Linked DNA regions of Bradyrhizobium diazoefficiens. The protein of the gene in region 1 interacts with the protein of each later gene in a pairwise test. Links are inferred from orthologs where the notes say so. Each region holds a gene or a part of one and is shown in the gene's direction. Other genes may lie near its edges.

Region 1 (15,028 bases):
CAAGTCCAACGACGGCATCAATGTGGCGGTGCCCGAGGGTACGCCGATCAAGGCGGCAGAGGACGGTGTCGTTGCCTATTCCGGTAACGAGCTGAAGGGCTATGGCAATTTGGTCCTGGTTCGGCACTCCAACGGCTACGTCACCGCATATGCCCATGCGAGTGAGCTGTTGGTGAAGCGCGGCGATCCTATCAAGCGCGGCCAGGTCATTGCCAAGTCGGGTCAATCCGGGGAGGTGGCGTCGCCGCAGCTCCACTTCGAGATCCGTAAGGGATCGAGCCCGGTTGACCCGCTTCAATTCCTGAACGGGGCGTGAGGCCTACGCCTCAGCCGGGTACACTCCCGCGACATTCACGCTATCATCGTCCGCCTTGTGCGCAATTGCGCACTGGGGCGGACGATCCAGTATCCAGAGACAATCGTTATTGAGCCGATAGGCCGCGGCGTACTGGATTCCCGCCTGCGCGGGGAATGACAGTTGTTGGCGGGGCGATGCTGTTCGCTACTTCGCCGTCAGCTTCACGCCGAGCCGTCCTGCCAGCTCCTGCACGAACTGCCAGGCGACACGGCCCGATCGCGAGCCGCGCGTGGTCGACCATTCCAGCGCTTCGCGCTCCAGCGCCTCGTCGTCGACCTTGACGCCGAAATGGCTGCAATAGCCGCGCACCATAGCGAGATATTCGTCCTGGCTGCAGCGGTGGAAGCCGAGCCAGAGGCCGAAGCGATCCGACAGCGAGACCTTCTCCTCGACGGCTTCGCCGGGATTGATCGCGGTCGAGCGCTCGTTCTCGATCATCTCGCGCGCCAGCAGATGGCGGCGGTTGGAGGTGGCGTAGAGAATGACGTTCTCGGGCCGGCCTTCGATGCCGCCTTCAAGCACGGCCTTGAGCGATTTGTACGACGCATCATTTCCGTCGAAGGAGAGGTCGTCGCAGAACACGATGAAGTGGAAGGACGAGGCGCGCAGCTGCTCCATCAGCGCCGGCAGGCTCTCGATATCTTCGCGGTGGATCTCGATCAGCTTCAGTCTGTCGGCGGGCTTGCGGTCCGCGTTGATGCTGGCATGCGCCGCCTTCACCAGCGACGACTTGCCCATGCCGCGCGCGCCCCAGAGCAGAGCATTGTTGGCGGGCAGGCCGTTGGCGAAGCGCTCGGTGTTCTCCATCAGGATGTCGCGCATCCGGTCGACGCCCTTGAGCAGGAACAGCTCGACGCGGCTGACCCGCGACACGGCCGCGAGGCGGCCGTCCGGATGCCAGACATAGGCATCCGCCCGTTCGAACGACTCGCGCTCGACGGCCGGCTTGCCCTGAGCGGCGAGGTGGGCCGCAATGGTTTCCAGCGCGCGGACGATGCGCTCCTGGGAAACGTCCGGGGTTACCTTGGGAGCCGCCTTTAAGACCGCCTTGAGGCGTTTTGCCGCGACCTGGGCAGGCTTCGTGGCAGGGGTACGGGGGCCTTTGCCGGCCGGGCTTTTGCTTGGTTTTTTGGGCATGTCCGAAGTTCCTGAGAATGCAGCCTTATCGGGCCTGACGGCCCACCGCAAGGTGGCCAAATCGACGGTCTGGCAGCGTTGCAATTGGGGCGGTGGCCGCTATAGTCCGCGCGAATTTGACCGAACCGGTCGCCCTTCAGGGCCTGACCGGTTTTCCCCCGTTTCCACGAGGATCGTCCGAATGTTCATTACCCCTGCGTATGCCCAGGCCGCGGGCGCCGGCGACACCAACAGCATGTTGATGTCGCTGCTGCCGTTCGCCCTGATCTTCGTGATCATGTACTTTCTGATTCTGCGCCCGCAGCAGAAGAAGGTGAAGGACCATGCCGAGCTCGTGAAGAACATCCGCCGCGGCGACACCGTAGTGACCACGGGCGGCCTGGTCGGCAAGGTCACCAAGGTCGTCGATGACGACCAGATCGAGTTCGAGATTGCCGACGGCGTGCGCGTGCGCCAGATGCGGTCGATGGTATCCGGCGTGCGCGCCAAGGGCGAGCCGGCCAAGGACAGCGCGAAGGAAAGCGCCAAGGACGACGCCGCGGCGAAGTGAGCGCTTCCGCGAGTCTCTAGAAATCTCCTGATCTGACAGGTCCAGTCGATATGTTGTATTTCACGCGGTGGAAGGCGCTCGGGATTATCCTGACGGCGCTGATCGTGTGCCTCTGCGCGGTCCCGAACTTCTTCCCCGAAGCGCAGGTGAAGACCTGGCCCGGCTGGGCACAGCGCCGGCTCGTGCTCGGCCTTGACCTTCAGGGCGGTTCCTATCTGCTGCTCGAGGTCGATGCCAATTACGTGAAGAAGGAAAAGCTCGACCAGGTCCGCGACGACGTCCGCCGCACGTTGCGAGAGGCCAAAATCGGCTATACCGGCCTTGTCACGCGGGGCGATACTGTCGAGGTCCGGGTCAAGGACACAGATCTCCAGACGGCACTCGCCAAGCTGCGTGACCTCGCGCAGCCGATCGGCGGCCTGCTCGGGTCCAGCAGTCAGCGCGACCTCGACATATCCGATGCCGGCGGCGGATTGATCCGGCTGGCACTATCGGAGCCTGCCATGGTCGAGCGCATGCGCAAGACCATCGAGCAGTCGATCCAGATCGTCGAGCGTCGCGTCAACGAGCTCGGCACCGTCGAGCCGGTGATCCAGCGCCAGGGAAACGACCGCATTTTGGTGCAGGTCCCGGGTCTTCAGGATCCGACGCACCTGAAGCAACTGCTCGGCAAGACCGCGAAGATGGAATTCCGCATGGTCGACACCTCGGTGCCGCCGGACCAGGCGCAGCGCAGTGGAGTGCCGCCGGACTCCGAGCTGCTGATGAGCCAGAGCTCGCCGAAGGTGCCTTACGTCGTCAAGAAACAGGTGCTGGTCTCGGGCGCCGAGCTCACCGATGCGCAACCCGGATTTGACCAGCGTACCAACGAGCCGATCGTCTCCTTCCGCTTCAACTCCACCGGGGCCCGCAAATTCGCGCAGGCCACGCAGGAGAATGTCGGGCTTCCGTTCGCGATCGTGCTCGACAACGAGGTGATCTCGGCACCTGTCATTCGCGAGCCCATCACGGGTGGGCAGGGGCAGATCTCGGGCAGCTTCACGGTCCAGTCCGCCAACGATCTTGCGATCCTGATGCGCGCCGGCGCGCTGCCGGCGCCGCTCACGGTCGTCGAAGAGCGCACCGTCGGTCCGGGCCTCGGTCAGGATTCGATCGAGAAGGGCGAGCTGGCTGCCTATGTCGGCTCCATCATGGTCATCGTGTTTATGCTGCTGACCTACCGGTTGTTTGGCGTGTTCGCCAACATCGCGGTGGCCATCAACGTCGCCATGATCTTCGGCCTGTTGTCGCTGCTCAATGCCACACTGACGCTGCCCGGCATCGCCGGCATCGTCCTCACCGTCGGCATCGCGGTCGACTCCAACGTGCTCATCTACGAGCGCATCCGCGAAGAGCTGCGCGGCGGCCGCAACGCGATCTCGGCGATCGACGCCGGTTTCAAGCGGGCGCTGGCGACCATTCTCGATTCCAACATCACCACTTTCATCGCTGCCGCGGTGCTGTTCTACATCGGTACCGGACCGGTGCGCGGCTTCGCCGTGACGCTTGGCATCGGCATCGTCACCACGGTGTTCACCGCCTTCACGCTGACCCGGCTGATCGTGGCCGGATGGGTGCGGTGGAAACGGCCGCAGAGCGTGCCGATCTAGGAGCCTGATCGTGACTCACTATGTTCTCATCGGGCTGGGCATCCTGATTGCCGTCCTCACCGTCGCCTCGGTGTTCGGTCTTCTGCCCTCGCTGCGGATCGTCCCGGACGACACGCATTTCGACTTCACGCGCTTCCGCCGCATCAGCTTTCCGATCTCGGCGGCGCTGTCGATTGTCGCTATCACGCTGTTCTTCACCCACGGGCTGAATTTCGGCATCGACTTCCGCGGCGGCACGCTGCTCGAAGTGCGAGCCAAGTCCGGTACCGCCGATATCGGTGCGATGAGGACGACGCTGGATGGTTTGCGCCTCGGCGAAGTCCAGTTGCAGCAAATTGGCGGGCCGGCCGATGTGCTGATCCGCGTCGCGGAGCAGCCGGGCGGTGACGCCGCGCAACAGGAGGCCGTGCAGAAGATCCGCACCGCGCTCGGCGATTCCGTCGACTATCGCCGCGTCGAGGTGGTCGGCCCGCGCGTCTCCGGCGAATTGCTGGCCTACGGCATGCTTGGCCTCATGCTCGCGATCGTCTCGATCCTGGTCTATCTCTGGTTCCGGTTCGAATGGCAGTTCGCGCTCGGCGCCATGATCGCCAACGTGCACGACATCGTGCTGACCATCGGCTTCATGTCGATCAGCCAGGTCGACTTCGACCTGACCAGCATCGCGGCGCTTCTGACCATTCTCGGCTATTCGCTCAACGACACCGTCGTCATCTATGACCGCATCCGTGAAATGCTGCGGCGCTACAAGAAGATGCCGATGCCGCAGCTGCTGAACGAGTCCATCAACTCGACGCTGTCGCGCTCGATCATCACGCACTTCACGGTGACCTTGGCGCTGCTGGCGCTGCTGGTGTTCGGCGGTCACGCCATCCACAGCTTCACGGCGGTGATGATGTTCGGCGTGGTGCTGGTCGGCACCTATACCTCGATCTTCATCGCAGCGCCGATCCTGATCTATCTCGGCGTCGGCGAGCATCGCGAAGATGCGAGAGAAGGGGCTCCGCCGGCGAAGAAAAACAAGGCATGATCCGAACCGCATGCCCTCGCATGAGTTTGCGAGGGTAGTCAGCCCATTCGGACGAAGCTCATGGCCGGCGATCCCAACGCTCCCCATTTCCCGCACTCGGCGCCGATCGAGGCTTACGGCAAGGGCGGCTTCGCCTTCGCCGGCATGTCGCACCGGGGCTCGCTACTGTGCCTGCCCGACGCGATCTGGGCTTGGGATGTCACCGATCCCACCAGGATCGACCGCTATGCGCTGGATCGGGTCTTCGCTGCCGCCAATAGCATTGACACGCTCCTGATCGGGACCGGAACCGGCGTCTGGCTGCCGCCGCCGGCGCTACGACAGGCCCTGAAGGCTGTGAGGGTGGTGCTGGACACCATGCAGACCGGCCCCGCCGTGCGCACCTACAACATCATGATCGGCGAACGGCGGCGTGTCGCAGCCGCACTGATCGCCGTGCCATGAGCCGCGCCGAGACGCCGCCCGACTCGGTGACCTTCTGCGCCGACCTCGTGCGTGCCCACGACTTTCCGCGCTATATCGCGACGCTGCTCGCGCCCGCTGCCGAGCGTCGCGCGCTACTGGCGCTCTACGCCTTCAATGTCGAGATCGTCCGCGTCCGCGATCAGGTGAGTCAGCCCTTACCCGGCGAAATCCGTCTGCAATGGTGGACCGACATGCTGTCCGGCCATGCCCACGGCAGCGTCGAGGGCAATCCGGTTGCGGCTGAGCTGCTGCGGGCCATCCGTGCTTTCGAGCTGCCGGTCGAACCGCTATCGCTGCTCGTCGACGAGCACCAGTTCGATCTCTACAACGATCCGATGCCGACCATGACGGCGCTCGAAGGCCATTTGGCCGCGACCTGTTCGGCCTTGTTCGGGCTCGCGGCGCGGATCATGGGCGAAGTTTCCGATGCGGCCGAGCATCTCGCGCGGCACGCCGGGCTGGCGCAGGGCATCGCGCAGGTGATTGCAAATCTGCCACGAGATTCGGCCCACCGGCAGCTGTTCCTGCCGCAGCAATTCCTGACCAGCCATGGCTGTGGCATCGAGGAGGTGTTCGCCGGCAAGGAGACGCCCAATCTCAATGCCGTGCTCGACCACCTCATGAGTGAGGCGCGGCAGCATCTGGCGACGGCCTTCTCGCTGCTGGCGCAGCTGCCGCCGTCGGCGCGGCCTGCATTCCTGCCGCTGAGCCAGGCGCGGGCCGATCTCAATCGACTGTCGCGGCCGGGGCGCAATCCCTTCGCACCGCAGCCGGTGTCGCGGTTGCGCACGCTGTGGACGCTGTGGCGGGCTTCACGATCGCGGGAATTTACCAAATAGCGGTTGGCTTATCGCCCGAGCCGGCCAAATGCTCTATGCTGTCCTATGGCTGACCCGTCCCAAACCGTGTCCCCTGATCTGAGCGGCTTTCCGGTCGCGCCCGCCGACATTCATGCCGCCGCGGAGACGATCCGCGGCGCGGTCGTCGAGACGCCCTGCGGCTACAGCCGGACGCTGAGCAACATCTGCGGCTGCGAGCTCTGGCTCAAATTCGAGAACCTCCAGTTTACTTCGTCGTTCAAGGAGCGTGGTGCGCTCAACCGGCTCACGGCGCTGACGCCAGAGGAGCGCGCACGCGGCGTCGTCGCCATGTCGGCGGGAAACCACGCGCAAGGCGTCGCCTATCACGCCAAGCGGCTCGGTATTCCCGCGACCATCGTCATGCCCGTCGGCACGCCCATGGTGAAGGTCGAGAACACCAGACATCATGGTGCCGAGGTCGTCGTCACGGGCGCGACGCTGGAAGAGGCGGCTGCGTTTGCGCGCAGCCACGGCGAAGCCCGCGGCATGATCTTCCTCCATCCCTACGACGATCCGCTCGTCATCGCCGGGCAGGGCACGGTCGGGCTGGAGATGCTCAAGGCGGTGCCGGAACTCGATACGCTGGTCGTCCCGATCGGCGGCGGTGGACTGATCAGCGGTATCGCCATTGCGGCAAAATCCCTGAAGCCGTCGCTGCGGATCCTCGGCGTCGAGGCCTGGCTCTATCCTTCGATGTACAACGCCATCCATGGCGGCACTCTGCCCGCGCGCGGCGATACGCTGGCCGAAGGCATCGCCGTGAAGTCGCCCGGCAAGATCACCACCGAAATCATCCGCCACCTCGTCGACGATATTGCGCTGGTCAACGAAGCTGAGCTCGAGCGTGCGGTCGCAACCCTGATCTCGATCGAGAAGACCGTCGTCGAGGGCGCTGGCGCTGCAGGCCTCGCGGCGATCATGTCCGATCCCACGCGCTTCGCCGGCGAGAAGGTTGGTCTCGTCCTGAGCGGCGGCAACATCGACACCAGGCTGATCGCCTCGGTGCTGACGCGCGAACTCGCCCGCGAGGGGCGTTTGACGCAGCTCTCGCTCGATATTCCGGACCGGCCCGGCCAATTGGCGGCGGTCGCGGCGTTGCTGGCCGAGGCCGGCGCCAACATCATCGAGGTCTCGCACCAGCGGACCTTCTCCGACCTGCCGGCCAAGGCGACGCTCCTGCAACTGGTCATCGAGACCCGTGACAGCGCGCATCTCGACGAGGTCATGGCCAAGCTCGGCGCATCCGGATTGAGTGCGCGCTGCACCTGAGCAGCGCATCTCTGCCGCTATCGCAGGACCAAACCGGCGAGGTGGGCGATGAGACGATCAATCTCGGCTTCCGTATTGTAGTAATGCGGCGAGGCGCGCACGACCACCGGCAGCGCACGGACTTCCGCGTCGATGCGGGTGCTCGACGGATGTGAAGTGCCGATGGTAATATTGGCCGCCGCTGCGCTGCTGACGATCGTATCCGGCTCACGCCCCTCCATCGTGAAGCTGACGATTGCGCCCGGCGCCCGGCCGAGGTCCCGAATTTTGATGCCGCTGATAGCGCCGAGGCCATTGCGAAGGCGGCCCGCAAGCAGGCGGCAGCGCTGTTCGATCGGACCGAGGCCGATCGCGAGCGCATAGTCGATAGCGGCGCCGAGCCCGAGCCGAGCCGCGTAATTGTTCTCCCAGGTCTCGAAACGGCGCGCATCGTCGCGGAGCTGATAGCGGTCCCGCGAGACCCAGGGCGCCGCGAAGTGGTCGATCATCGGCGGTTCGAGCTGACGCAGCAACGCCCGGCGGACGTAGAGAAAGCCGGTGCCGCGAGGGCCGCGCAGGAACTTGCGGCCGGTCGCCGACAGCATGTCACAGCCGATCGCTTCGACGTCGACCTCCATCTGGCCGACCGCCTGGCAGGCGTCGAGCAGGAAGGGGATGCCGTGCGCTCGGGCGATCTTGCCGACGGCCGCTGCGGGATTGACGAGCCCGCCATTGGTCGGAACCCAGGTGATGGCGATCAGCTTTACCCGCTCATCGATCATGCGCTCGAGCGCACCGATATCGAGCTCGCCGGTAGTATCGCTCGGCACGATTTCGATGATCGCGCCCGTTCTCTTGGCGACCTGAAGAAAGGCGACATAGTTGGCGGCGTATTCCGCCTCGGCGGTCAGGATCCGGTCGCCTGCGCGAAGCGGAAGCGCATAGAACGCCATCTGCCAGGCAACGGTCGCGTTCTCCATGAGGGCGATTTCATCGGGCGCGGCATTCAGCAGACACGCCACCGAGCCGTAGACGGCATCAAGCCGATCGGCCTCTCGGTCGGCGGCGGCATATCCGCCGATCTCGCTCTCCAGATCGATATGCTGCTTCATCGCCTCCGCAACAGCCGTCGGCATGAGGGCCGCACCTGCGTTGTGGAGATAAGCAAGCCATTGTGCGGCCGGCGTGTCGGTGCGTATTCGGTCGATGTCGATCACGCGCGCCTCTCTCTCCTGCGATCCAGCTGCATGGATTAGACGCGCCGAACACCGCGAGCAAGACCGCGGGAAAGCGAGGAACAAGCCTGGTGTGGTCTCAGATGCAGAGGCCGAGCAGCTTGATGTGGCAGTTACTGGCCTTGGGCTTGCTTGCGGGCGCGGCCCCGCGCTTCACGGCGACCAGCGGCTCCGTGTCCTTCGGGCGTTTGCCCCGCTTTGGTTCGTAATCGCCGGCGATCTCCATGGCCCAGTAGGTGCGCTTGCCGCTGGCGTTTTTGGCGCTCGCGATCCCGACGCGCGAAGCATTGTGCAGCAGCAGGTTCTTGCGGTGCCCGGAGGAATCGATCCATTGGCCGAGCGTTTTCTCGAAATTGTCGTAACCGTAGGCGATGTTTTCAGCGGCACGGCCCGCGCCGGCCGGTGCGATACGCCTGTTGAACGGGCCGAGCGTCTCGTGGCTGAGATCGTCCTTCGCCGCCATGGCGCGCGCCTGATCCATGGCGATGCGGTCGAGCGTGGCATCGCGCACCACACGGACCTCTCCATGCTTGAGGCGGAAGCCGGAGATCTGTTCGGCTGGGGACTCGGCCATTGCGGGTACGGTGGCCAGCAACAGCAGGCCGGCAATGGTCCAGCCAACCACACGATGCATCATCGTCCCCCGAGTGCCCATGACCCCGCCAAGCCCGAACTTTCCAATCGCTTCTCTATCGCCAATGTGGACGCTTCAAGGCACTGCCTACACTAGCTCGTCGGCAGGTCCGCCTCGAAATTAAAGCGATCGCGCAGGTTCTTACGCCGCTCCAGGATGTCCTTGAGGAACGCACGGTCCTGCTCGTTCTTCATCATCGGCTCGATCAGATCGAGCTGGTTCATGGCGACCAATTGCAGGATCTCGGTGCGCGGCTTGCCGCCGGCGTCGCGCGGCAGCGCGTGCACGATCTGGATGTGCTCCGGCGGCTTGGGGCCCTTGGCCGCCGACAGATCGTTGTGGAGCTGACCTTCGAGTGCGGCCTGATCGGCTTCGACGAAGGCATAGAGCCCGACGCCGGAGCGGCGGTCGGCAAAGGCGACGATGGCGGTGTCGCGCACGGCCGGGTTCTTGCGGATCAGCTCGGCCAGCACGGGTGCATCGTTGACGAGCCGGCGGCCGCCGCCCTCGCGGTCGGTGAAGTTGAATAGGCCGCGGGTGATCGCCCGATAGACCTTCTTGCCGGTGGCGAGCCACAGGCTCGCGGCGAACGATTTCTTCGCCAGGATTTTTCGCTCGCGCGGCGTCAGCGCTTCCGGTGCGTAGGAGCGCTTGTGCTTGAGCAGATGCCGGAGATCCTCATAGGCGAGGACGCGATAGAGCCGGCCGCGCCGGTCGAAGCAGGCCGCGAGCTGAAAGTCGGTGACATAGGCGCGCCCGTCGCGACCGACCAGCCAGTTCTGTTCTTTGGCAAGATCGTTGTGGCAGATGCCGGCGCGTCGCAGTCGGCGCAGCGCCGCCTTGGCCGATTGGAAATAGGCAAGGTCGCCATGCGGTTTGGCCAGATGCAGCGCGACGCCGTCGACGAAGCCGCGTACCAGCGCGCGGCGGCCGGCCCAGAGAAGTTCGGGCCCGACGTCGAGGCCCTTTGCGAGCACGAGAGCATGCTTCTCACGCGCGAACAGATGACGCGCCAAGAGCAATGACCACCACGGGACTTCGTCGAGCCGGCGCAGCACCGCGTCGACTTCGCCATTGTCACCACGGAAGCGGCCGCGCTCGACGGTCGAGAACACGTCGCGCTTGAGCAGCACGCCCTCGGTCCAGCGCGCCGACAGTGTCGCGGCGTCGTCTTTGGGGAGGTTCATCGAAGACTCACGCGGCGGCGGCAATGCGCAGATGATCGGCGATCCAGCGATCGAGATCGGCGAGGGCCAATGCGCTCATCGCCTGCTTCTTGGCCACTGTCTTTTCGTTGCCGCGCAGCCGCGTGCCGTCGGGCTTCTTCGTCGGCGCGCTGGCAAGCGGCGGGAACAGGCCGAAATTGATGTTCATCGGCTGGAACGATCGCGTGCCTGGCTCGATAGTCTCGATATGGCCGCCGGTGATGTGGCCGAGCAGGGATCCGAGCGCGGTAGTTTCGGGCGGGCTCGCCAGCGTCTCCTCGCGCGCGTCCGCTGCGGCATAGAGGCCGGCGATCAGGCCGACGCTGGCGGATTCCACATAGCCCTCGCAGCCCGTCATCTGGCCGGCAAAGCGCAGCCGCGGCTGCGCGCGCAGGCGCAACTGGCCGTCAAGCAGCTTTGGCGAATTCAGGAAGGTGTTGCGATGCAGGCCGCCGAGGCGGGCGAACTCGGCCTTCTCCAGGCCCGGAATGGTGCGGAAGATGCGCTGCTGCTCGCCGTATTTCAATTTCGTCTGGAAGCCGACGATGTTGTAGAGCGTGCCGAGCTTGTTGTCCTGGCGCAGCTGCACGATGGCATAGGCTTTCGTAGCGGGATCGTGCGGATTGGTGAGGCCGACCGGCTTCATCGGGCCGTAGCGCAGCGTCTCGGGGCCGCGCTCCGCCATCACCTCGATCGGCAGGCAGCCGTCGAAATAGGGCGTGTTGGTTTCCCACTCCTTGAACTCGGTCTTTTCGCCGGCGATCAGCGCCGCGACGAAGCCGTCATACTGCTCCTTGGTCATCGGGCAGTTGATGTAGTCGGCGCCATTGCCGCCGGGGCCAACCTTGTCATAGCGCGACTGGAACCAGGCCACGGACATGTCGATGGATTCGCGATGCACGATCGGCGCGATGGCATCGAAGAAGGCCAGGGCGTTCTCGTCGGTCAGCTCACGGATCGCGTCGGCGAGCGGTGCGGAGGTGAGGGGGCCGGTCGCAACGATGACATTGCTCCAGTCGGCTGGCGGCAGGCCTGTGATCTCGCCGCGGACGATCTTGATCAACGGATGGTCGTTCAGCGCCTTGGTTACGGCCGCGGAAAAACCGTCGCGATCGACCGCGAGTGCGCCGCCGGCGGGGACCTGGTTGGCATCGGCCGCGCGCATGATCAGCGAGTCGAGGCGGCGCATCTCCGCGTGCAAAAGGCCGACCGCATTGTTGGCGGCATCGTCCGAGCGGAACGAATTGGAGCAGACGAGCTCGGCAAGCCCACCGGTGCGGTGCGCCTTGGTCATGCGGTCCGGCCGCATCTCGTGCAGCACCACGGGCACGCCCGATTTCGCCACCTGCCAGGCTGCTTCGGAACCAGCAAGGCCAGCGCCGATGACGTGTACGATATTGGATAGGGGTCCTGTCATGGGGCGGACAGGTAGCGCTTTTCGGCGATCAGTGGAATCGCTGAGATCGAGTTTTCTGCCACCGGATGCGACAACGCCCGCACGAAGCGGGCGCTATCGGTTGGTCCGGTGAAGGGCTGAACGATATCAGCCCTGATACTGACCGGCGGCAACGCGCGGGATGTCCGAGCGATCAAGGCCGATGTCGGCCAGTTCGCGATCGCTGAGCTGGGACAGCTCGGCAACATTGCGCTGATAGTCCCGGAAAGCCTGGATCATGCGGATGAGCGAGAGCAGCATTGGTAGTCTCCTGTAGTTCGATTCAGCCCTTGCCGGAGCGTCATCGTTGAAATGAATATAGGTGAGAGTGGTGCACTGCGAAAGTTCCGATGTTGCGATGCAGCTAAGCGAAGAACGCATGGCACCAATAACAGACGATTAACCTCTCGGCAGTCGTGCCCAGCGACTGGGCGAAACGGGCCTTACATCAGGGTAAACGCCCGTGAAACGACGGACTTACCGCTCATCTGCGGCTTCGATTTGTTGTGGAAATAAGTTGCGTTCCCGTGATCGCAAGGCGTCGGGCCAGCTTGTAGACCCAAGTCCGGCATGCATGATTCGCATGAGCTGGGATCCTTAGCTATGAATATAAGTTCATAAAATTTGAGTGTAGAATTCCCCCGATCTGATCGGGAAAGCCTGCAGATTCGTTCGGGCGGAGGCTTCGAGGGGGCGGCATGCACCTGAACAAGGCAATGCACGCCACTATGGGTAAGGAAACGCTTCGCGAGAGGCCCGGCGCCGGGCGATCGGCCCTACGCGTTTCTCAGGGGATCTTTAAGGGGCGTGTGCAAGCTGGGTGGCAAAATAGGCGACTGTCTTGGAATAGACCTCGCTCTTGTTCCATTGCTGGAGCACCGCGAAGTTCGGGCTGCCCGGCTGCCAGTCCTTACCCTTCTGCCAGCCATAGCCGGCGAGATAGTTGGCCGTGGACGCGAGCACGTCGGGTGCGTTGTGCATGAGGTCGCGCTTGCCGTTGCCGTCGAAATCGACGGCGTATTTCATCCAGGATGACGGCATGAACTGGGTCTGGCCGAGCTCGCCCGCCCAAGCGCCCTTCATGTCGGCTGGCGCAAGATCGCCGCGCTGGACGATGCGCAGGGCATCCATCAGCTCGCCGCGAAACTGCTCGGCACGCCGGCAGTCATAGGCGAGCGTCGCCAGCGAGCGGATCGTCGCGAACTTGCCGGTGTTGACGCCGAAATCGGTCTCGAGACCCCAGATCGCGACCAGCACCTCGCCCGGCACGCCATAGGTCTGCTCGATGCGGGAGAGCACAGAGCCGTACTGTTTCATCATGTTCGAGCCGCGCGTCATCCGCGGTGGCACCATGCGGCCTGAAAACTGTTCGAAGGTCTGGTTGAAGACCTTTTGCGAATGGTCGCGGTTGAGCACGCCCTGGTCGAGCGTGACGCCGGCAAGTCCGGCGGCGATGGCCTGTTGTGAAATGCCCTTGGCCGCGGCCTCGGTTTTGAAGTCGGCGAGCCAGGCGTCGAAATTACCCGAGCCGCAAGCAACCGCGGCCAGCACAGGTTCGACGGACACGATTGAGGCTGAGAGGGCGAGGGCTGCGAGAGCGAGACGAGAAATCGTCGGGATCATTCGAGTAAATTGATTCCGTGAAGTGGCATGACCGGCGGCGGCAATGTCGATTGTAACCGCGGCCAAAGCAAGGCGTATGACAGCAGGCGATCCCGGTCCGGGATCGCCTGTGGCAAGGTTGTCAGGCGTCCGTCTTATTTCGCCAAGGGAAAAGATTGGCGGGGAAATCGGCCGCCGGCTTGCGCGGACGCGGCGGCGGAGGCGGCACCGGACGCGCACCGGGGTCGGAAACGATGACCTTGCGGTAGAGATGCCAGGTGGCGTGGCCGAGCAGGGGGATGACGACGGCAAGCCCGAGGAACGCGGGGATCGTGCCGAGCGCCAGCAGCACCGCCACGATCAGGCCCCAGGCCGCCATCGGCACCGGGTTCTTGGCGACGACGCGGAGCGAGGTGACCATTGCCTCCAGCGCGCCGGCATGGCGGTCGAGCATCAGCGGGAATGACACCGCGCTGATGCAGAGCGCGGCGAGGGCGAACAGGAAGCCCGTACCGCAGCCGATCACGATCAGCCACCAGCCCTGTGAGGTCGTCAGCACGCGCGTCACGAAATCCGAGATTCCGCTCACGCCTTCATAGCCGAATGCCGCGACATAGATCGCTTGCGCGGTCGCGACCCAGGTCACGAACAGCGCGAGCAGCAATGTGCCGAGGCCGAGCATGGCGCCGAAGGAGGGTGAGCGCAGCACCTCCATGGCGTCCCAGGCGCTGGCTTCTTCATAGCGTTCACGCCGGCTGGAGAGTTCATAGAGGCCGAGCGCTGCGAACGGGCCGATCAGGGCAAAGCCGGCGGCCAGTGGAAACAGCAGCGGCAGCACCGAGTAGCCCATGGCCACGCGCGCGATGACGAGACCGAGTACCGGATAGATCACGCAGAGGATGATGGCGTGGCTCGGAACCGCCTTGAAATCCTCCCAGCCGAGCTTGAGCGCGTCGTGCAGGTCGGAGAGTTGGATGGTTCGGATCACCGGTCCAGCCGCGTCTGCGGTCTGGCCCATCGTGGGGACATTGCCCCGGTAGAGTGTGGCCATGGTCGACTTGCTCCCTTGCCATGCAGCCGAATCTGGCGCCGGCAACGGCGCAAGCGGCCGCTCTTCTTGGATGATCGCGATTCCAACTAGACGCGAATTCTGGGAGGCAATCGCGAACTGATGCGCGAAGCCTACTCCCAATTGCGAGTCCTGTCCCTCACGCTTGGGTGAAATTCGATGCCGCAGTGCAACCCCAACGATGTCATTCGGTCGTCATTTTGCCGCAGATAAGCTCATGCTGCTTGTGGTTCGCAGAACTCGGCGGGCGCAACGCAAGAACTTCGTCTATAATTGCCACTCAAGGCCCTACCAACGGAACCTTTTCGGGGAGCAGACATGAGCATTTTCGGGAAAATCATGGGCGCGATCTTCGGCAGCCATCCGGCTTCCGCCGCGCCCGCCGGCACCCCGCCCGCGGGCAGTGCGCCGGCCGGAGCCGCACCGGGGGCATCGGCGCCATCGTCTGCATCCGCTACTGCGCCTGCGGCAACCGTCGATGTCGCCGCGATCGTCGACAAGGCGGCCGCCGCAAAGGGCGAGAAGCTCGAATGGCGCACCTCGATCGTCGA
Region 2 (15,133 bases), on another replicon or contig:
CCCGACGAGCGCAAGACCCAAGGCGCGGCGATCAACCAGGCCAAGGACAAGGTCACCGAGGCGCTCGCCGCACGGCGCGATCTGCTGAAGTCCGCGGCGCTCGATGCGCGGCTGGCGTCCGAGACCATCGACGTGACCTTGCCGCTGCGCGATGCCCAGGCCGATGCCGGCCGCATCCATCCGCTGAGCCAGGTCTGGGACGAGCTCACCACGATCTTCGCCGACATGGGTTTCTCGGTCGCCGAAGGTCCCGACATCGAGACCGACGATTACAACTTCACCAAGCTGAATTTTCCGGAAGGCCATCCGGCGCGCGAGATGCACGACACGTTCTTCTTCCACCCGAAGGAGGACGGCTCGCGCATGCTGCTCAGAACCCACACCTCGCCGGTGCAGGTGCGCACCATGCTGACCCAGAAGCCGCCGATTCGCGTGATCTGCCCGGGCCGCACCTATCGCATCGATTCGGACGCAACCCACACGCCGCAATTCCACCAGGTCGAAGGCCTCGTTATCGACAAGCATTCGCATCTCGGCCACCTCAAATGGATCCTGCACGAGTTCTGCAAGGCGTTCTTCGAGGTCGACCACATCAACATGCGCTTCCGTCCCTCGTTCTTCCCGTTCACCGAGCCGTCGCTGGAAGTCGACTTGCAGTGCCGCCGCGACAAGAACGATATCCGCTTCGGCGAGGGCGAGGACTGGATGGAGATTCTCGGCTGCGGCATGGTGCATCCGAACGTGCTGCGCGCCTGCGGCATCGATCCCGACGAGTACCAGGGCTTTGCCTGGGGCATGGGCATCGACCGCATCGCCATGCTGAAATACGGCATCGCCGATCTGCGCCAGCTGTTCGACAGCGACATCCGCTGGCTCAACCATTACGGCTTCAAGCCACTCGAAGTGCCGACACTGGCGGGAGGGCTGAGCTCGTGATGGCCTGCTGGGATACGATCGCTCCAGCTACGCCGGCGCTCGGACTCCCTCTCCCGCTTGCGGGGGAGGGTTGGGGTGGGGGTCTCTCCACGATGGGGTTGCTAATGGTTGATCCTGAACATCCGGACTGGAAGGTGTCAGCACATTTGCGTGCAAATGCACGCGCACTTAGACGCGACTCGACTGATGCCGAACGAATCCTGTGGTCGGAGCTGCGCGGTAACCGGCTGAATGGCGCAAGCTTTCGTCGCCAGGTGCCGATCGAGCGCTACGTCGCCGATTTCATCTGCCACGCGGCCAAGCTCGTCATCGAACTCGATGGCGGCCAACACTTCTCGGATAAGGGCGAGCGCGCCGATGCACGGCGATCCGCTGCGATCGAAGCGAAGAGCTTCAAGGTACTCCGCTTCAGCAATCTCGACGTCATGTCCAACCGTGCCGGCGTTCTCGAAACAATCGCGACCACCATCGCGGAGAGAGCCCCCACCCCAACCCTCCCCCGCAAGCGGGAGAGGGAGCAGACCGTCTCCGTGGAGAAAAAACAGCCATGAAATTCACCCTCTCTTGGCTGAAGGATCATCTCGACACCGACGCGCCGCTGGACAAGCTCGCGGACAAGCTCACCATGATCGGGCTCGAGGTCGAGAACATCGAGGACAAGGCGAAGGCGCTGAAGGCTTTCACCATCGCGAAGGTGATCTCGGCCGAGCAGCATCCCAATGCCGATCGGCTGCGCGTCTGCATGGTCGACACCGGTGACGGTGGCGCGCCGGTGCAGGTGGTGTGCGGCGCGCCGAATGCGCGCGCGGGGCTCGTCAGCGTATTCTCGCCGCCCGGGACCTACATTCCCGGCAAGGACATCACCCTCGGTGTCGGCACCATTCGCGGCGTCGAGAGCCGCGGCATGTTGTGCTCGGCCGCCGAGTTGCATATCTCCAACGACCATGACGGCATCATGGAATTGCCGGCTGATGCGCCGATCGGTGCTGGCTACGCCGAATGGGCCGCGCTTGGCGATCCCGTGATCGAGATCAACCTGACGCCGAACCGGCAGGACTGCACCGGCGTGCACGGCATCGCGCGCGACCTCGCCGCCGCCGACATGGGCAAGTTCAAAGATCCCTCCATCAAGCCGATCAAGGGCGAATTCCCGTGTCCGGTGAAGGTGACGGTCGAGGACGCCGCGCTGTGCCCGGGTTTTGCGCTGCGCCTCGTGCGCGGCGTCAAGAACGGTCCGTCGCCGGAATGGCTGCAGAAGCGGCTGACCGCGGTCGGACTGCGCCCGATCAATGCGCTGGTCGACATCACCAACTTCATGACCTACGACCGCGCGCGTCCGCTGCACGTGTTCGACGCCAAGAAGGTGGTGGGCAATCTCGTCGTGCGCCGCGCCCGCGACGGCGAGGCGCTGCTCGCACTCGACGGCCACGCCTACAATCTCGATCCCTCGATCTGCGTGATCGCAGACGAGCACGGCGTCGAATCGCTCGCCGGCATCATGGGCGGCGAGGCCTCGGGCTGCGACGAAAACACCACCGACGTGCTGATCGAATCGGCGCTGTGGAACGAGATCAACGTCGCCCAGACCGGCCGCAAGCTCGGCATCAATTCGGATGCGCGCTATCGTTTCGAACGCGGCGTCGATCCGGCCTTCATGGTGCCCGGGCTGGAGCTCGCCACCAGGCTGGTGATGGAGCTGTGCGGCGGCGCGCCGTCGGAGAACGTCGTGGTCGGCAAGACCTTTGGCGACGATCGCGTGATCGATTTCCCGCTCACCGAGGTCAAGCGTCTCTCCGGCATCGAGGTGCCGCAGGTCGAGATGAAGCTCATCCTGACCCGTCTCGGCTTCATGATGGCCGGACCCGGCCCCGTCGTGAAGGTCGCGGTGCCGTCGTGGCGCACGGACGTGCACGGCAAGGCCGACATCGTCGAGGAGGTCGTCCGCATCTATGGCGTCGACAAGGTGCCGATGACGCCGTTCGAGCGTGGCGAAGACGCGCGCAAGCCGGTGCTGACGCCGCTGCAGCTTCGTACCCGCCGCACCAGGCGCGCGCTCGCAAGCCGCGGCATGACCGAGGCCGTGACGTGGTCGTTCATCACCAAGCCTGCGGCAAGACTGTTCGGCGGCGGGCAGCGCGAGCTTGAAGTCGCCAACCCGATCGCCGCTGATCTCTCCGACATGCGGCCGAGCCTGTTGCCGGGCCTGGTCGCAGCCGCACAGGCCAATGCCGATCGCGGTTTCGGCGACGTCGTGCTGTTCGAGGTCGGCCAGGTTTTCAAGGGCGATCGCCCGCAGGATCAGTTCATGGCCGCGAGCGGCATGCGCCGCGGCCTGGCGTCGTCGGAAGGCCTGGGACGGCACTGGTCGGGTTCGGCGCAGGCCGATGTGTTCGACGCCAAGGCCGATGCGCTAGCGGTGCTGGCTGCCGCCGGCGCGCCGATGCAGGCGCTCCAGATCGTCGCCGGCGGCCCCGCCTGGCTGCATCCGGGCCGCTCCGGCACGATCCAGATCGGACCGCAAAACGTGCTCGGCACTTTCGGCGAGATGCATCCGCGCGCGCTGGAAGCGCTTGGCGCCGACGGCCCACTTGTCGTGTTCGAGGTGATCCTCGACCGCGTCCCCGAGGCCAAGAAGAAGCCGACTCGCGCCAAGCCGTTGATCGAGCTGTCGGCATTCCAGCCGGTGTCACGCGATTTCGCCTTCATCGTCGACCGCACCGTGAAGGCCGGCGACATCGTGCGCGCCGCCGGGGGCGTCGACAAGAAGCTGATCACCGGCGTCAACGTGTTCGACGTCTATGAAGGCAAGGGCATCGACGACGGCAAGAAGTCGATCGGCATCGCGGTGACGATCCAGCCGCGCGAGAAGACGCTGACCGACCAGGAGATCGACGCCGTCGCCACGAAGATCGTGGCCGAGGTCACGAAGAAAACCGGCGGTACGTTGAGGGCATGATACCGAAAACTGCGAACACGAGTCTTCGCCAAACCACTCCCTGGGGTAATGAGTCCTGGATCTGCGCTGCGCTTGTCCAGGACGACGAATAACTCAATTCGCCCGCGGCCGCGGCGCGCGGCGACGCTTCGTTGACTGCGTCGGCACGTCCGCCGGCTCGTCCCTCAGCGCGCCGATCTTGCGCAGCGCTGCGTCCGCCGCACGCTCGCCGCTTTCCCAGGCGCCGTCGACCGTGCCCCAGAGCGTCTCATGCGTGGCCTCACCGGCGAGGAAAATGTTGCCGATCGGCTCGGTCAAGACTTTTCGCGAGAGCTGTCCGCCGGGCGAGGCCGCCGACATCGCGCCCATGACATAGGGCGAGGCGTTCCAGCGCGTCGCAGCGGTCTTCTGCACGTTGGCCGCCGCCTCGCTGCCGAACAGCTTCGTGATCCACTCCTTCGCGAAGGCTGCCATCGCCGGCACGCCCTGCGCGGAGAGATCGCGGCCGAACGAGCCGCCGACATCGATAGCGCAGAGCGAGGAGCCACCGATATTGGCGAACATCAGTGCGGTGCGCGTCGAGTTGCTCTGCTCGATCAGAATGTCATCGCGCGAGAGGCCGAGCGGATTGCCCGGCAGCTGCAGCACAATGTGATCGTAGCTGCCGAGCGTGAGCTTTGACGCCGCATCGAGCGTGCGCTTGGGGATGTCGGGCGCGAACTTGATCGCGCCGCTCGTGAGCACATTGGTCGAGACCGTGACGATGGCGGCGCGCGCGGCGATCTTGCCGGCTTGGGTCTCGACGCTGACGTCGCGATTGCTCCAGACGATCCGGCTCGCCGGCGTCGCCAGCGCGACCGGCGCCGGCTCGCCAAGCTTGGCGATTAGAGTGCCGAGACCCTGGCGGCAGGCGATCGGGGCATTGCGATCCTGCGCGCGCGCCTTGTCGATCGCCGACAGCTCCTTCAGATCCTTGCCCGCGAAGCTCGCACCGAGCACGAACTCGGCCGCGCCCGCCCAATCGCCGAGATCCTTCGGCAGCACCGACGCGCACGCGGTATCGAGCTTGCCACGCGCGGCGTCGTCGATGGCCCGATTGGCGCGCACCAGCGCTGCCAAGAACTCCTCGGTCTCGCCGGCGCGGGCGTTGCGGCGGCCGATGCGCATCTTCTGACCGGCCGGCGCGGGCGAGACGTCGAGCCCGAGGCTGCGCGCGAGGCGGATCATCGGATTGGTGTCGGGATTGTGCATCCAGCGCGCGCCGAGATCGAACGGCACGTCAAAGGTCGTGCTATTGGTGATGCAACGCCCACCGATCCGCGATGCGGCTTCGACCACCACGACCCTGCGATTGGCCGCCATGATGCGCCGCGCCGCAGCGATGCCGGCCGCACCCGCACCGATCACGACAATGTCAGCTTCGCGCGGCAGCGGCGCGCCCGTGGCGCCCAGGACCGGCATCGCGGCGAAGCCCGCCGACGCCGATAGGAAGCTGCGGCGCGTGATTGTCATGTCATGGTTTCCGGAGACTTGCGGCGAACGGGAACAGCCCCAGAACCTTGCCGCATCTGATGTTGCGCAGCAACCATCATGGTGAATCAATCATGCTTGAGCTCACAGAGCCATGAACCGAATTGCAACAGGTTTCGACCATGCTACAGATGGAAAAAAGACGGCCGGAAAAGACCGTTGGGGAGAGTTCATGGGGACGGTCCTAGATTCAGTCGGCAAGGTGATAGCCGCGTACCTCTCGAAGGAGGTGCCGGGCTACGAGCCGTTCACGCCGAGCGACCCCGAGCACCTGCGCGGCGTGATCCAGCCCGGCGACGTGATTCTGGTCGAGGGCAACAACCGCATCTCCGGCATCATCAAATATCTGACGCAGTCGACCTGGTCGCATGCCGCGCTCTATGTCGGCCCGGTCGAGGGCGCATCGGAGCCTGACGGCGAACCGCATGTGCTGATCGAGGCCAATATCGGCGAGGGCGTCACCTCCGCGCCGCTATCGAAATATTTTCCCTATCACACCCGCATCTGCCGCCCGGTCGGGCTGTCCTACGAGGACCGCACCACGGTCTGCCGTTACGCGATCAATCGCATCGGCTTCGGCTACGACACCAAGAACATCATCGATTTGATGCGCTTCCTGTTCCCGCTACCGGTGCCGCAGCGCTGGCGGCGGCGCATGATCGCGATCGGCTCGGGCGATCCGACCAAGATCATCTGCTCGGCGCTGATCGCGCAGGCGTTCGACGCCGTGCGTTATCCGATCCTGCCGAAGATCACCAAGGCGGGCAGCCGCGCTGCTCGCCGCGAGATCCTGCACATCCGCGATTCCTCGCTCTACATGCCCCGCGACTTCGACATCTCGCCCTATTTCGAAGTGGTCAAACCCACCATCGTGCATGGCTTCGACTACACAGCCTTGCACTGGGCCGACAAGCAAAAGCCGCTCGAGGAGGTAGCGGGCTCCTTCGGGGTGTTTCCAGAAACGATCAGTGCGCCGCCGCTCGTTCCTGAAGCGATTGACGAAGAAGCGCCGGGTCAAGTTCCGGCTGAGCAAGTAAGCGCGCAGGGCGCAGAGATGGTCGAGCCCATCACCGTCTCCGGGCATTTCCCGCTGCTGAAACGGCTCGCGATGTACCGCCCAAGACGGCGGGGACGAACGCGCGAGAGGGCAGCGTAGGTCAGTCCGGGTCGTCCCGGGAAAGCCAGGACGAGAACCCTACCGCTCCGCCCGCCCGATCACTGCCATCAGCTCCGCGATCTTCTCGCGCTGATCGGCCTTGTCGCCGCTCGAGATAGCGTGCTCGACGCAATGGGCGACGTGATCCTTCAAGACCTCTTCCTCAACCCGGCGCAGCGCGGCGCGCACGGCCGAGATCTGCGTGACGATGTCGATGCAATAGCGGTCCTCCTCGACCATTTTTGAGAGGCCGCGAACCTGGCCCTCGATCCGGCCGAGACGTTTTCCGACTGATGCCTTGATGTCCTTGCGCATGGGGCCTATATACCCCCCTAGGGTATATGTTGCAAGGCCGGAGCATTGGGATGAACGACGCCAAACACAATCATCACCACAATTCAGACGCTGCTTCCGGATGCGGCTGTTCTTCCAAGACGACACCGCCCGCTCCCAAGCCCGAGGCCTCATCCTGTTGCGGCGGCCACGGCGATCATGCCGGCCATGCCCATCATCGTGAGCACGGCGCAGCCGCGACAAAAGCCCTCGATCCCGTCTGCGGCATGACGGTCGATCCCGCGACCTCAAAGCACCGCTTTGAGCATCACGGCGAGACCTTCCATTTCTGCTCGGCCGGCTGCCGCACGAAATTCGCCGCCGATCCCGCAAAGTATCTTGCTAAAACGAAAGCGCCCGAGCCGGAGATGCCGACAGGCACTATCTACACCTGTCCGATGCATCCGGAGATCCGCCAGGTCGGACCCGGCACCTGCCCGATCTGCGGCATGGCGCTGGAGCCGGAAGTGGCGAGCCTGGAAACCGGCCCCAATCCCGAACTCGCCGACATGACACGGCGATTCTGGATCGGCGGCGCACTGGCGCTGCCCGCGGTGGTGCAGGAAATGGGCGGCCATCTCGCCGGTCCGCACAACTGGATCGACCCGACGCTGTCGAACTGGATCCAGCTCGTCTTCGCCACGCCCGTCGTGGTCTGGGCCGGCTGGCCGTTCTTCGTCCGCGGCTGGCAGTCGCTGCTCTCCCGCAACCTCAACATGTTCACGCTGATCGCGATGGGCACGGGCGTCGCCTATGTCTACAGCCTGATCGGCACCATCGCGCCGCAGATTTTCCCCGACACCTTCCGCGGCCATGGCGGCGCGGTTTCTGTCTATTTCGAAGCGGCCGCCGTCATCACCGTCTTGGTTTTGCTCGGCCAGGTGCTGGAACTGCGCGCCCGTGACGCGACGTCCGGCGCAATCAAGGCGCTGCTACAGCTCGCGCCGAAGACCGCGCGCCGCGTCGAGCCTGATGGCAACGAGCACGAGGTCGAGATCGATACGCTCCATGCCGGCGACCGCTTGCGCGTTCGTCCCGGCGAGAAGGTGCCGGTCGATGGCATCATTCTCGAGGGCCGCTCCTCGCTCGATGAATCCCTCGTGACAGGCGAATCCATGCCGGTCACCAAGGAGGTCGACGCCAAGGTGATCGCGGGTACGCTCAACCAGTCCGGCAGCTTCATCATGCGCGCGGACAAGGTCGGGCGCGAGACGCTGCTGTCGCAGATCGTCCAGATGGTCGCGGACGCGCAGCGCTCGCGCGCGCCGATCCAGCGGCTGGCCGACCAGGTCGCGGGCTGGTTCGTGCCGACGGTCATCGCCGTCGCTGTCGTTGCGTTCGCAGCCTGGGCCTGGTTCGGGCCGGAGCCGCGGCTCGCCTTCGGCCTCGTCGCCGCCGTCAGCGTGCTGATCATCGCCTGCCCCTGCGCGCTGGGGCTGGCGACCCCGATGTCGATCATGGTCGGCGTCGGCCGCGGCGCGCATGCCGGCGTCCTGATCAAGAATGCCGAAGCGCTGGAGCGGATGGAGAAGATCGACACGCTCGTGGTCGACAAGACCGGCACGCTGACCGAAGGCAAGCCCAAAGTCGTGTCGATCATGCCGGCGGCCGGCTTTGCCGAGGACGACGTCCTTCGGCTTGCGGCCAGCGTCGAGCGCGCCAGCGAACATCCACTCGCTGACGCCATCCTGCGCGCGGCGAAGGAGAAGCAGCTTTCGCTGAGCCAGGTGGAAGAGTTCGATTCGCCAACCGGCAAGGGCGCGACCGGCAAGATCGACAGCAAGACCATCGTGCTCGGCAACGCAAAATACCTGTCGTCGATCGGAATCGACACCCGGGCGCTCGACGCCGAGGCCGAACGTCTGCGCGGCGACGGCGCGACCGTCATCAACATGGCGATCGACGGCGTGCTCGCCGGCCTGTTCGCGATCGCCGATCCGGTCAAGGCCTCGACCCCGGAGGCGCTGAAGGCGCTCGCCGCCGAGGGCATCAAGGTGATCATGTTGACCGGCGACAACCGCACCACGGCGGAAGCCGTCGCGCGCCGGCTCGGCATCGCCGATGTCGAGGCCGAGGTGCTGCCGGACCAGAAGAGCGCAGTCGTTACAAAACTGCAAAAGGCCGGTCGCAGCGTCGCGATGGCCGGCGACGGCGTCAACGACGCCCCGGCGCTGGCGGCGGCCGATGTCGGCATCGCCATGGGCACCGGCACCGATGTGGCGATGGAGAGCGCCGGCATCACCCTGCTGAAGGGCGACCTCACCGGCATCGTCCGCGCGCGAAAGCTGTCGCAGGCGACGATGGGCAATATCCGGCAAAACCTGTTCTTTGCCTTCATCTACAACGCCGCCGGCATTCCGATCGCCGCCGGCATCCTCTATCCCGCCTTCGGCGTGCTGCTGTCGCCGATCATCGGGGCCGCCGCGATGGCGCTGTCCTCGGTGAGCGTGGTCGGCAATGCGCTGCGGCTGCGCGCAACCCGGCTGTGATATGGAGGTGCGCTCCCTCGCCCCGCTTGCGGGGAGAGGGTTGGGGTGAGGGGGAGTCTCCACAGGGACGGTAAGAGTTGCATTCGCGGAGAGTCCCCCTCACCCGGAATTCAAGCTACGCTTGAATTCCGACCTCTCCCCGCGAGCGGGGCGAGGTAAGAGAGACCGGCTGAAGGCGTAGGGGCATTCATGCAACGCATCACCATCACGATCGAGGACGATTTGCTGGCGGAGATCGATGCCGCAGCCGAAGCGCGCGGCTACCAGAACCGCAGCGAGATCATTCGCGATCTCGCGCGCGCCGGGCTTCAGCAATCGACCGAGGACACCGCGCAGAGCGGTCACTGCGTCGCCGGCCTCGTCTATGTCTACGACCACGCCGCGCGCGATCTCTCAAAGCGCCTGGTGCAGGAATTCCACGGCCATCACGACCTCGCGCTGGCAACCCTGCACGTCCATCTCGACGACAACAATTGCATGGAGATGACGGCGCTGAAGGGCACAGCCGGCGAGGTCAAGCATTTCGCCGACCACATCATCGCCGAACGCGGCGTGCGCTACGGCCGTGTGGTGATGATCCCGACGGACGAGAGGAAGCCGGCGAAACCACGCAAGCACGGGCACCGGCACGAATAGGCTTCAAATCACATAGACGGTGCAAACCCCTCTCCCCGTCAGAACGGGGAGAGGGAGAAGAGCGTCTGCGAACTCACGCGGCCAGCAGGTTCTGCAACGCGGCGCCGTTGGGGACGCCAAGGCCGGAACACGCGTCCCAGCCGGGGCCGGCCTTGTACATGCCGTGCAGGGAGCCGGTGATGTCGTTGTTGCCGATCGTGATGTCGCGGAACACGCCTTGCGCGTGCGAGGCGTAGATCAGCGGGTTGATGAAGCCGACCGTCTTGCCGAATTTCTTGGTCGTGGCCTCGTTGATGCGGGCGATCAGTCCGGCCATCAGCGGCGCCACCGCGCTGGTGCCGCCGATCGTGGTCATGACGCCGTTGAGGAAGATCTGGTAGCCGGTCGCGGGATCGGCATCGCCGGAAACGTCGGGCACGCCGCGCCCGACCGAGTGCGATGGTGATTTCGGCACATGGGCGTTGGCCTGGTATTGCGGCCTGGGGAATACAATGCTGACGCCGCCGCCACCCGCGCCATCCTGCGGGCCACCGTTCCAGACCGTTTCGGTGATCGTGCCGTTCGACGCCCTCAGATTGGTGCCGCCACAGGCCAGTGCAAATGGGCTGGAAGCCGGGAAGTCTGCGTGCGGCTTGCCGTCCCAGCCCTGCGCCATGTCCGCCGAGCCTTTGTCGCCGGCGGCGACGCAAACGGTGACGCCCATCGCGGCGGCATCACGGATCGCCTCGTTGAGGCCATCGACGAACTGCTGCGAGCCCGCCGGATCTTCCGGTCCGCCCCAGCTTATCGAGATCACCGAGGGTTTTCGCGCGGTGTCGTGGACCGCGGCCTTCACCGCATCGATGAAGCCGTTGGTGGTGTTGGGCGCGAAATAGACCACGATCCTGGCACCGGGCGCGATCGCGCCGGCGACCTCGATATCGAGCACGACCTCGCCGTCGGCATCGGAATGGCCGGGCTTGTTGGCGCCGCCGTCGACGCTCGCGGGCGCGATCTGCGGCATCGGAATGCCGGCCTTCTTGAAGAAGCTCTTCAGGTCCGAGGTCTTGTAGCCGGCACCGGTGGGATGGCCCTTCTGGTCGATGTCGTTGAGTTCGATGATGGCGATGCACTGGCCTGCGCCGGTCTCGTCACCCGGGAAGTTGTAAAGCTGGGCAATCTGTTCGACCGAGAAGCTGCCGCCCTGCCCCGCGCGCGCCGTCGCGTTTTTTTTCGCCATCGTGCGCCGGAAGTGCGGCTGCGCCACCGGCCGATTGTCCAGGCCGTGCACGCCGACCACGATGCCTTCGAGCTCGGCCGGGATCTGCACATTGCCCTTGCGCATCCGGTACATCGCGCCGTCATGCCGGACCTTGTTGAGCTTGACGCCGAAGGCCGCGCTCATCGCCTTCACAGTCCCGGTGAGCTTCACCGTGCGGGAGGCCAGGTGCACGCTCTTGACGTTGAGCTCGTGGTGATGGGCAAATTCGTCGATCTTGGCGACGTCGGCCGTATCGGCGCCCATCTGCTGGGCGAACTCGGTGCGGGAAAGATAGTCCCGCTCGCGCGGCGGTTGCGCGCCGAGCGCCATCACCTGCGCGTCGTCGGCGCGCTTGGCACGCAGGCGGACGCTGATCTCGATTTCCTGTTTGGGATCGGCCGCGCCGACGAGCTTGGCCCCCTTCGGCAATTTCCGGGCGCTGTTCACCAACGCGACTTTCCTGGTCGAGCTTGCCATGACTTCCTCCGTTTGTGATTGGAAGGCGAATTGTCACATCTCAACTATAGGTGTAATCTCAGCGACGAATTGGTTCAGACGATTGATCGATTTTTTTCAGAAGTACTCTAGTTTGGCAGAGCCAAACCTCCCTCGCCTCATATCGGCACGAAATCGGTCAATAGCCCGGACCATTCGGTGCCTACGATTTCGATCTAAGATTGCAACCGTTGGCCTGCTTGGCCGACCAATGAAAGACGCTTGTCCGAAATAATTGGCGGAGACCGCGCGATGCCTGCTGACCGCAAATGGGTTGAGAGAAATCTCGGGTTCGATCCGATCACCACACCGCCGCCACGCGAGACCTTCGTGGTCAAGCGCATCGCGGATGCCGCCGTGAAGAAGACCGCGAAGGTCACGCCGGAAGACTTTCAGCGCGAGATCATCGATTTCGATTCCGAATCGACCGAAGGCCGCGAATTCCTGGCCTTCTCGACCGCGACCGGGCTGTCGCGCTTCACCGACATTCCGTGGCCCAAGGGCCTTGCGCCGCAGACCGGGCCGAAGCCCGCAGGTGACGGCAATGGCCCGCTGCCGCGCGCCGACGTGCTGGTCGTGACCTGGACCGTCGACGAGGGCCACGCGCTCAGCCGGGTGCTGACGCCGGGCAAGGATTCGCGCAACGACTATTTGCCCTACACGCACAATTACGCAACGATCTCCATGAAGATGCGCAACGGCTGCCCGGCCAAGGAGCTGAAACGGCTCGGCGCCTTCTGGACCACGACGATCGGCAAGAAGACGGTCGTGGTCTTCAAGTCCGATTCGCACATGTCGCAGGATGGCCCGCAGCTGCCGAACATCGACGTCTGGCGCCAGATCCTCACCGAGGTGCAGCCCACGCTCGTCATCACCACGGGCACGGCCGGCGGCATCGGCAAGGCGGTCGAGGTCGGCGACGTCATCGTCAGCCCGATCGTGCGCTTCGACTGCCTGTCGAAGTTCAAGAAGCAGCCCTTTGCGCAGGGGCATTTTTCCAGCGAGCCGGCCAAGACGGCGAAATTCGCGCAGGCCAAGACCCTGTTCAAGGCCAATGCCGGGCAATTGCCGAAGACCAACACCCGCGCGCCGAAGATCTTCATCACCAAGCCGAGCGAGCTGTCGTCGTCCGTCGTGACCACCGATTTCTTCGGCTTCGACACCTCGGATAATCATTTTAAGCTGCAGGGGCTCGGAGACGTCTCCGAGATGGGCGACGCCATCCTCGGCCTCGTGGCGCAGGAGATGGGCGCCAAGGCGCCGCGCTGGCTTGCGATCCGCAACGTCTCGGATCCGCAGATCAAGGCCGAAGGCACGCTGAAGCAGCAGGAGCAGGTCGCCGCCCAGATCTACAAGGGGTTCGGCCGCTGGAGCACGGTCTGTAGCGCCATCACTTGCTGGGCCAGCATCGTCGCGGAGCCTTAGGCCGGAGGCGAGACAAGGTCAGCGTCCCTTGCCGAAGCGGTCTGGGGTGTCTACCTCTCGCGGGTGGTTTCGTGAGGGGTAGTTCCATGCTGGATGCCGCCATCAAGGCGCTGTCGCAAATGTTGTCGCCGCCGATGCGCTCGATCCTGTGGCGATCGATCGGGCTCGCCTTGGTGCTGATCGTCGTGCTGGCGATCGGGTTGCAGCGGCTGTTGAGCTGGTTCGCGACCTATGGCGAGGTTTGGCTGGAAGGCCTGCTCGGACCGAGCTGGCACACGTCGCTCGACGTGCTGGCCTGGATCATCTCGATCGCGGCGGGTCTCGGCGTCGTGTTCGGCAGCGTGTTCCTGATGCCCGCCATCACCTCGCTGGTGGCGAGCTTCTTCGTCGACGACGTCGCCGACATCGTCGAACGCGAATATTATCCCGCCGAGCGGCCGGGCACAGCGTTGCCGTTCAACCAGGCGATCGCCGAGGGCATCAAGACCGCGCTGCTGACGATTCTGGTCTATCTCATCGCGCTCCCGCTGGTGTTCCTGGCCGGCGCCGGTTTCCTGGTCTTCTTCCTCGCCGCGGCCTGGCTGTTGGGACGCGAATATTTCGAGCTTGCCGCAATGCGCTTCCGCTCACCGGAGGACGCCAAGGCAATGCGGCGCGACAATGCCGCGACGATTTTCACCGCGGGTCTCTTCATCGCGGCCTTCGTCTCGATCCCGGTTGTGAACTTGGCGACGCCGATCTTCGCAATGGCCTTCATGGTCCACATGCACAAGCGCCTGTCGGGCTCGCGGCCGGAGCTGATCGAGCCGGCGCGCTCGATGCGGTGAGACTTATCAGGCCACCTTTACCCCGCACTTTCGCAGCAGCATCTTGGCGAAACCAAACGGCGCCGGCGTGAACGGGCCCGGCGGCGCGCGGGTGATCAGCGCGATGAAGCCGAGCGCGGCCATCGCGCGATGATGATCAGCGGCGTCGTCGACTGCCCAACCACTTGCAGCAGGACGATGCCGGCGAAATCTTCCCGCGCTCAATCATGCGTGAGCTGCGTGCCCCAAAACTGACTTGCTTCACATCGTTCCGGAAAGACGGGCGAATACTGCCTCAGACCGTCTTCTCCGGCCATCGGCAAAGATCGTTGATCAGGCATACCTCGCAGCGCGGCTTGCGCGCGAGGCAGGTGTAGCGGCCATGCAGGATCAGCCAATGATGGGCATGCAGCATGAATTCGGACGGGATCACTTTTTCCAACCCGAGCTCGACTTCGAGCGGCGTCTTGCCGGGCGCGATCCCGGTGCGATTGCCGACACGGAAGACATGCGTGTCGACCGCCATGGTGTGCTCGCCAAAGGCCATGTTGAGCACGACATTGGCTGTCTTGCGGCCGGCGCCCGGTAACGACTCGATCTCCGCGCGTGTCCGCGGCACCACGCCGCCGAACTCGGCGAGCAGCTTGGCCGACAGTGCGATCACGTTCTTCGCCTTGGTGCGGTAGAGGCCGATGGTCTTGATGTAGTCGCGCAAACGCTCTTCGCCGAGATCGAGCATCTTCTGCGGGGTGTCGGCGACCTCGAACAATGTGCGTGTCGCCTTATTGACCCCGGCGTCGGTCGCCTGCGCCGAGAGCACCACGGCGACCAACAGTGTGAAAGGATTGACGTGCTCGAGCTCGCCTTTCGGCTCCGGATTGGCTTTGCGGAAACGGCTGAAGACCTCGTGGATCTCCGCCGGCGTCCAAGGTCTTGTGGACTTCGATTTTGTAGGTTTGGGTTTTGCGGCCTTGGTCTTCACCGGCGCCGATTTCTTAGCGGAAGACTCGGGCTTTGCCGCGGCCATTTTTGCCGTCTTCTTCGTCGCGGCCGCCTTGCGCGGGACCGGCTTGCGGATGATTTTCGCCATGATCGGGATATACTGAGGGATGATGAGCACAGGCAACGAAATTGAGCGCGAGGAGGACGTGC

Evidence for each region.
Region 2: the proteins of secD (region 1) and pheT interact in binary tests that used the Escherichia coli proteins (3 or more experiments, as listed by UniProt). The link is inferred for Bradyrhizobium diazoefficiens from one-to-one orthologs.

What each region holds. Positions count from the first base shown.
Region 1 is NZ_JAENXS010000002.1:379,126-394,153, forward strand. Bases 1,396-4,394 are described here. They hold secD (protein translocase subunit SecD), read left to right. Parts: upstream 1,396-2,095; coding sequence 2,096-3,694; downstream 3,695-4,394. Other genes in these bases: JJE66_RS18520 (ATP-binding protein), read right to left, coding at 1,396-1,495; yajC (preprotein translocase subunit YajC), read left to right, coding at 1,677-2,045; secF (protein translocase subunit SecF), read left to right, coding at 3,705-4,394. Also shown: JJE66_RS18515 (LysM peptidoglycan-binding domain-containing M23 family metallopeptidase), read left to right, coding at 1-316; more of JJE66_RS18520, read right to left, coding at 503-1,395; more of secF, read left to right, coding at 4,395-4,724; JJE66_RS18540 (Mth938-like domain-containing protein), read left to right, coding at 4,785-5,168; JJE66_RS18545 (phytoene/squalene synthase family protein), read left to right, coding at 5,165-6,028; JJE66_RS18550 (threonine ammonia-lyase), read left to right, coding at 6,074-7,318; JJE66_RS18555 (aminotransferase class V-fold PLP-dependent enzyme), read right to left, coding at 7,336-8,514; JJE66_RS18560 (CAP domain-containing protein), read right to left, coding at 8,612-9,166; JJE66_RS18565 (serine/threonine protein kinase), read right to left, coding at 9,259-10,353; methylenetetrahydrofolate--tRNA-(uracil(54)-C(5))-methyltransferase (FADH(2)-oxidizing) TrmFO, read right to left, coding at 10,361-11,788; JJE66_RS18575 (DUF1127 domain-containing protein), read right to left, coding at 11,915-12,067; JJE66_RS18580 (lytic murein transglycosylase), read right to left, coding at 12,605-13,429; JJE66_RS18585 (DUF2189 domain-containing protein), read right to left, coding at 13,551-14,459; JJE66_RS18590 (DUF3597 domain-containing protein), read left to right, coding at 14,796-15,028. UniProt on the Escherichia coli protein: Part of the Sec protein translocase complex. Interacts with the SecYEG preprotein conducting channel. SecDF uses the proton motive force (PMF) to complete protein translocation after the ATP-dependent function of SecA.
Region 2 is NZ_JAENXS010000001.1:2,171,118-2,186,250, forward strand. The notes cover bases 1,084-4,187. They hold pheT (phenylalanine--tRNA ligase subunit beta), read left to right. Parts: upstream 1,084-1,483; coding sequence 1,484-3,892; downstream 3,893-4,187. Other genes in these bases: JJE66_RS10200 (endonuclease domain-containing protein), read left to right, coding at 1,084-1,487; JJE66_RS10210 (NAD(P)/FAD-dependent oxidoreductase), read right to left, coding at 3,986-4,187. In the rest of the region: pheS (phenylalanine--tRNA ligase subunit alpha), read left to right, coding at 1-936; more of JJE66_RS10200, read left to right, coding at 1,041-1,083; more of JJE66_RS10210, read right to left, coding at 4,188-5,383; JJE66_RS10215 (YiiX/YebB-like N1pC/P60 family cysteine hydrolase), read left to right, coding at 5,574-6,557; JJE66_RS10220 (metal-sensitive transcriptional regulator), read right to left, coding at 6,597-6,872; JJE66_RS10225 (heavy metal translocating P-type ATPase), read left to right, coding at 6,923-9,379; nickel-responsive transcriptional regulator NikR, read left to right, coding at 9,569-10,015; JJE66_RS10235 (protease pro-enzyme activation domain-containing protein), read right to left, coding at 10,089-11,732; JJE66_RS10240 (hypothetical protein), read left to right, coding at 12,003-13,175; JJE66_RS10245 (sulfate transporter family protein), read left to right, coding at 13,262-14,002; nth (endonuclease III), read right to left, coding at 14,277-15,071; JJE66_RS10260 (DUF2244 domain-containing protein), read left to right, coding at 15,094-15,133.